2 regions of the Exiguobacterium sp. UBA3968 genome follow, and region 2 is predicted to be linked to the other one. Evidence: a T-box and tRNA genes for the amino acid it is inferred to sense, from the RefSeq annotation. Region 2 holds a T-box; the other holds one or more tRNA genes.
The links. The T-box of region 2 lies ahead of leuS (leucine--tRNA ligase). A T-box ahead of a tRNA ligase gene usually reads a tRNA of that ligase, here a tRNA-Leu.
Positions count from the first base shown of each region.

Region 1: it encodes a tRNA-Leu, which carries the amino acid that the T-box ahead of leuS (leucine--tRNA ligase) is inferred to sense. The anticodon was not compared.

Region 1 is NZ_DGCW01000005.1:1,057,945-1,061,364, forward strand. Features, by position in the region: gene B3S86_RS07345 (amino acid ABC transporter permease) at 1-615, opposite strand, end outside; gene B3S86_RS07350 (transporter substrate-binding domain-containing protein) at 647-1,414, opposite strand; tRNA gene B3S86_RS07355 (tRNA-Leu) at 1,617-1,700, opposite strand; gene B3S86_RS07360 (alpha/beta hydrolase) at 1,743-2,675, opposite strand; gene B3S86_RS07365 (hypothetical protein) at 2,697-3,038, opposite strand; gene B3S86_RS07370 (S66 family peptidase) at 3,054-3,420, opposite strand, start outside.
Region 2 is NZ_DGCW01000005.1:1,630,216-1,633,635, reverse strand. Features, by position in the region: gene B3S86_RS10200 (peptidoglycan bridge formation glycyltransferase FemA/FemB family protein) at 1-413, shown strand, start outside; gene B3S86_RS10195 (HAD family hydrolase) at 504-1,148, shown strand; T-box leader at 1,187-1,409, shown strand; gene leuS (leucine--tRNA ligase) at 1,457-3,420, shown strand, end outside.

The sequences.
Region 1 (3,420 bases), 570 kb from region 2:
CTTCGCCACTAATGACAAGAGATAAATGATGACGAAGTACATCAATCCGACGACAGACCAAACGATGAATGGCTCAAACGTCGTCGATTGCTGAACTTGACCTTGTTGCGTCAAATCAGCGATGCCGATGATCGATAACAACGATGTATCTTTTAAGCTAATGATCGATTGATTCGTAATCGTTGGTAACATCCGTCGGAATGCTTGCGGTAAAATGATTTGAACCATCGTTTGACGTCCTGTCATACCGAGTGAACGTGCGGCTTCTGTTTGTCCTTTATCAATCGACTGGATACCTGCTCGAATAATTTCCGCGAAATAAGCACCAGCATTGATCGCGACCGTCAGTATCCCTGCATACATCCGGTCCATCGATAACCACTCAAGCGAGTTGAGTCCAAAGTAGATGAAGAAAAGCTGAACGATGAACGGTGTACCACGAATGACATCGATATAGATGATCGCGATTGCGTTCAAAATCTTTAACGGTGACAACCGCATCAATGCGACGACTAAGCCAATCAGAAAGCCGACGATGACCGCAATGATGAAAATATACAATGTGACTTGAAGCCCTTCCAAGAAAAATGGAAATGCGGTTTTGACCACTTCCATTGGCTATCCCACTCCCTTATCGCCTTGCGACTTATTTCAGATACGTGTCAACGATTTTATCGTATTCACCGTTTTCTTTCAGATTCGCAAGTCCTTTGTTGATTTTCTTCAGCAGATCCTTATTCTCACCTTTTAAGACAGCGATCCCGTAGTTATCACCGTTGAGACGATCACCGACAAGTTTCAATCCAAGATTTTGTTGTTTGTTTGCATATGAGATGACCGGATAATCTTCAATCAAGGCAGCTGCGTTACCGTTCTTTACTTCTTGGAACATCGCTGGACTGTCATTGAACTGTGTAACAGTGAAGCCAAGTTTATCCGCGTTGTCCGTTGCATATTTTGCACCCGTCGTTCCCTTTTTGACGGCTACTTTTTTCCCTTTAAGATCGTTAACGGATTTAATACCATTCTCATCTTTTTTGACGACTAAAATAAGACCAGCTTTGAAATATGGGTCTGAGAATGTGACGACTTTTTTCCGTTCTGGTGTAATACTCATACCGGCAATGGCAACGTCCAATTGATTTGCTTGAAGTGCTGGAATGATACCGCTGAAATCCATTGCTTCAAATTTAATCTTGAAGTTTTGATCCTTAGCGATTGCTTTCATAAGATCGATGTCGATTCCTTTGTACGTGTCCCCGTCTTTGTACTCAAATGGTGGATACGTGACGTCGATACCAACTTTATACGTCTTTCCTTCTGAAGACCCTTCATCCTTCGAACCGATACTACATGCACCAAGTACGAGAATACAGCTCATCAAGAGCGCTAGCAAAATACTTCCTTTTTTCATGTTTGTTTCCCCTCTCCTATGTGTTAAAGATTGTCGACTCCACTTAGTACTTTCCCTGAAGAGTACCCTCTTTAAAACGTATTTTACCAGAAAAGTTCTAAAAAGATAAACATTTCTGAATTTTTATTCGATGCAACCGTTTTCTATTCATTATCAAAAAAGGAGGCAACCCCTTGATGGGATTGCCTCCTTCAATCATTTATGCCGCCGAGAGGACTTGAACCTCCACGGTGTTGCCACCACTAGATTCTGAGTCTAGCGCGTCTACCAGTTCCGCCACGACGACGTTGATTTATGATATTAATATAGCGGGTAACGAACTGAGTTGTCAATCATTTCGCAAGATGTTCCGGACGAACTTCTCAACGACGTCATCATATAATGCCGGATCCTCGAAATATGCCATAGCGTGTGCGGCATTCGGAATGACGACCAGTTCCTTTTCCGTTGGACAGGCTTCGTACAGCTCATACACCATATCTGTCGGTACGAACGTATCCGCACCACCATGAATGAAGAGAATCGGAACCTGTGCCTTTTTGACCTGTTTCAGCGCTGATGCTTCACGGAACGTATAACCTGCCTTTAGCTTCGTCAATACGCTCGTCATCCCTAAAAACGGGAAGTGTGGTAGTCGATACATCCGCTTCATCTGATACGCAAGAACAGCATTGACGGACGTATAGGCACAATCAGAAATGATTCCTTTGATTTGTGGTGGAAGTTGTTCGCCACTCGTCATCAATACGGTCGCCCCTCCCATCGACACACCATGTAAGAACAGTTTCGCATCCTGTCCAATCCGTTCAATCAGATAGTTCGACCAACTGAGACAATCTTCACGATCATGCCATCCGAATCCGATATAATGACCGTCACTCATTCCGTGTCCTCGATTATCGGGCATCATGACATGGAAACCGGCCTGATGGTACAGATAGGCGAATCCGGCTAAATCCGTTCCGACGCCTCCGTATCCATGCACGAGAATGACAATCCGGTCTGACGGAACAGGAGACGGGAGGAAATGTCCGCGTAACGTTAAACCATCTTTTGCTTCAATCTCGATCCGCTCGAGCGGCTGCTCCTTGATCCATGTCTGTCCAGGTTGCATCAACCGGACCATCTCATCACTCAAATCCCGATTATTCGATAAGAACGGCTTCGGATTCGTAGCGATTGCCATCTCATAAAAATAATAACTCGCTGCTACTAATCCGAATCCGATGACTCCGATTCCAATTTTTGTTCTGCGACGCATCTGCCCCACTCCTTCTTTCCGTTATAGCTCGATCTTCAGTTGAGCAGCATGGTCATCCTCTTCATCCTGCAAGACTTGTTGACGTAATCGTTGTTCCTGTTGCTGACGCCGGTAGGCAAACTCTTGGACAAGCTCTGTACCCGTGAATCCATCTTCTACGAGTTCACTCAATAAATCCGTTTCTGTCTCGACGACTTCCCCCGGACGACGCATGACGAGAACATCTCCGACTTGTGCAATCAGCAATTCATCTTCTAGACGAAGTGCATCGTAAAACGGTTCCGGTAACGTCATTCGACGTGTTTCCGGGTTAATATGGACGCGTTTATAAACGCCTAATGCTTGAAACTTACGACGTGCCATTGCGTGCTCTCCTTTTTAGTTGAACGTAAGATCGATTCGTGAATCTTTTCCTTGAATACGAACCGTACCCGTCGCTCCATTGATTAACGTTAACTGTGGTGGCTGATGACCGATGTCAAGATCATATAAGACTGGTAAGCCCGTTTCATCGGCTAGATAGTGATACACGTCTAGCCATGTCAGATCTTCTGTAATCCTTGCAGACGTACGGCCAAATAAAAAGCCAGCCGCATGGTCGAACCACCCAGCATACGCCATTTGTCGAAGCGTCCGATGCACCTCGGCAGAACTCGCTTCAGACACCTCGAAGTACCAGAGAATCGGTTCTCCGTTGATCTCTTCATGTTGGAAGCGCTTCACATCTCCGTACGGTGTCCCAATC
Region 2 (3,420 bases):
TGGAGACGAACCCACTTTGTGAGCCCTTATTACTGATGGCGGAAATCGACGGAAAAGCGGTTGGAGGATACTTCGTATTGCTTGGAAAAGAATACGCCCACGGTCATTTGATCGGCTGTAAGCGGGATGAAGCGAAGATGTTCCCGAATCAGCGACTTGAGTACGAAGCAATTCTTCAGGCAAAAGCACGGGGACTCGTCGAACAACATCTTGGGGGCGGGTATCAAGAACGGGATAGTCTTTTTGAGAGTAAATGCCGTTACACTGGATATCGACTATTTGAGTATCATCAAGGAAAATCCATCCTGCAGCCATCACTATATGATTTGCTCTGCATACGATACGGATCAAATGCTGATTCCGATTATTTTCCGGCGTATCGACAAGCTGGTATTCAGGTGGCAACTAGTTAAATAGATAATGAGAGTATGAAAACGACTACATCGTGTAGTCGTTTTTTTGATATGCTGAAGTCAGGATCGATCAATAAAGGGGGAGTTATCGTGAAAAAACGCGGTCTGATTTTTGATATGGACGGGGTTATCTTAGATAGTGAGATTCGCTACTTTGAAGTGCATCAACAGATGTTCAAAAGGTTATCGATTCCGCTTGATCCGGTTCAGTATGCGACGTTCATGGGAAAAACAGGAGATGAAATGTGGGAAGAACTCGTCGCCCAGCATCAGCTGAAAGAAACAGCTAGTGCGTTGCTTGAGGAAGAACATCGCTTGTTTCAAATTCATGCAAAGCCGGAAGAGTGTGGATTAAAAAAAGGCGTCACACAAGTCATCGAACAAGCGGCGACTCTTGGTTACGATATCGGCATTGCTTCTTCGAGTTCACTTCAGAAAATCGAACGTGTCATCCGTCATTATGGGCTTCCGATCACGCACTACGTCAGTGGAGAAGAAGTCATCCGTTCGAAACCGGATCCCGCGATTTTTCGACTTGCGGCAGAGCGGATTGGACACGCACCCGAGAACTGTCTCGTCATTGAAGACGCTGCGAACGGGATGATTGGTGCGAAAGCAGCAGGCATGGAAGTGATTGCGCTTCTTGATGACCGGATGCCAACGCAACGCTTAGAGCAAGCGGATCATGTCGCGCAATCACACGCAGAAATCGAGGAAATTTTACGGAAGCGTTGACGCTTGAGGAAGAAACAGATTACACTAGAAAAAGATAGTCAAATGCATGGAACTGAAGCAGTAGGGGAAAGGTGCCGTCAAGAGAGCTGGTGGAAGGTGCGAACCAGTCGGTAACAACCGTGAACTCGTCAGGGAGCACGATTCGTGAAGTCGTAGTAGCGAATCCGGTCTTTCACACCGTTATCCGTGAATCAAGCGGTCTGTCATAGACAGACAACGTGGGTGGTACCGCGGAAGCCAAACCGGTCTTTCGTCCCTTTTCTTAGGGGCGGAAGACCGGTTTTTTTTAGATTAGAGGAGGAAAAGACATGCCGTACAATCATCGCGAAATTGAACCGAAATGGCAGGCGCGTTGGGATCAAGACAACGCCTTCGTCACGACAGAAGATCCAGAAAAAGAAGGGTTCTATGCCCTTGATATGTTCCCGTATCCGTCAGGTGCTGGACTCCATGTTGGTCATCCGGAAGGTTACACAGCAACGGATATCCTCGCACGGATGAAGCGGATGCAAGGATACAATGTCCTTCACCCAATGGGATGGGATGCGTTCGGATTACCAGCAGAACAATACGCGCTCGATACAGGAAACGATCCACGCGAATTCACAGCGAAAAACATCGAGACGTTCAAGCGTCAGCTTAAAGAACTTGGATTCTCGTATGACTGGGATCGTGAAATCAACACAACGGATCCAAAATACTACAAATGGACGCAGTGGATCTTTACGAAGTTGTATGAAAAAGGACTTGCCTTCGTAGACGAAGTCGCAGTCAACTGGTGCCCGGCACTTGGAACTGTCCTTGCGAATGAAGAGGTCATCGACGGATTATCCGAACGCGGAAATCATCCGGTTGTGCGTGTTCCGATGCGTCAATGGGTCTTGAAAATCACGGAATATGCGGATCGCCTTCTTGAAGATCTGGATGATCTCGATTGGCCGGATTCTGTCAAAGAGATGCAACGCAACTGGATCGGGAAATCTGAGGGTGCTGAGATTGATTTCACGATTGATGGACATAAAAAACAAGTCACGGTCTTTACGACACGTCCGGACACGATCTTCGGTGCGACGTATCTAGTACTTGCACCGGAGCATCCATTCGTAGCTGACATCACGACAGCGGATCACAAGGAAGCCGTCGATGCGTACATTTCGCAAGTCCAAACGAAGTCAGATCTCGAGCGAACGGATTTAGCGAAGGAAAAAACGGGTGTCTTCACGGGTGCTTTTGCGGTCAATCCGATCTCAGGCGATCGTCTTCCAATCTGGATCGCTGATTACGTCCTTGCTTCTTACGGAACAGGTGCGATCATGGCTGTTCCAGGACACGATGAGCGCGACCACGAATTCGCGAAACAATTCGACTTACCGATCGTTGAAGTCGTCGCGGGTGGAAATGTCGACGAAGCAGCCTACACAGGAGAGGGCGAACACGTCAACTCGCATATGCTTGATGGACTTGGGAAACAAGAAGCAATCGAGACGATGATCGCTGAACTCGAAACGAACCAAGTCGGTCGTAAAAAAATCACGTATCGACTCCGAGACTGGTTGTTCAGTCGTCAACGGTATTGGGGCGAGCCGATTCCAGTCGTTCATATGGAAGATGGTTCAATGAAAACACTCAATCAAGAGGAATTACCGCTTGAACTTCCAATCATTCCAGAAATCAAACCGTCTGGTACGGGCGAATCACCACTTGCGCTTGCTGAAGACTGGTTGGATTACACAGATCCTGAAACAGGAATGAAAGGCCGTCGCGAGACGAATACGATGCCACAATGGGGCGGAAGCTGCTGGTACTATCTTCGTTTCATCGATCCACACAATGAAGAAGCGATTGCGGATCCAGAAAAATTAAAATACTGGCTTCCTGTCGATATTTATATCGGTGGGGCAGAGCATGCTGTTCTCCATTTGTTGTATGCACGGTTCTGGCATAAAGTCTTGTATGATGCAGGCGTCGTACCAACAAAAGAACCATTCCAGAAGTTATACAACCAAGGAATGATCCTTGGAGAGAACAACGAGAAAATGTCAAAATCTCGCGGTAACGTCATCAACCCAGATGAAATCGTCAAGTCGCATGGTGCTGATACGTTACGTTTATACGAAATGTTCATGGGACCACTCGATGCATCGGTTGCCTGGTCTGAGAACGGTCTTGACGGAGCGCGTCGTTTCCTCGATCGCGTTTGGCGCTTGTTCGAACGGACAGCAGACATTCAAGACGTCACGGAAGTCGATGCTGACTTCGAACGGACATACCA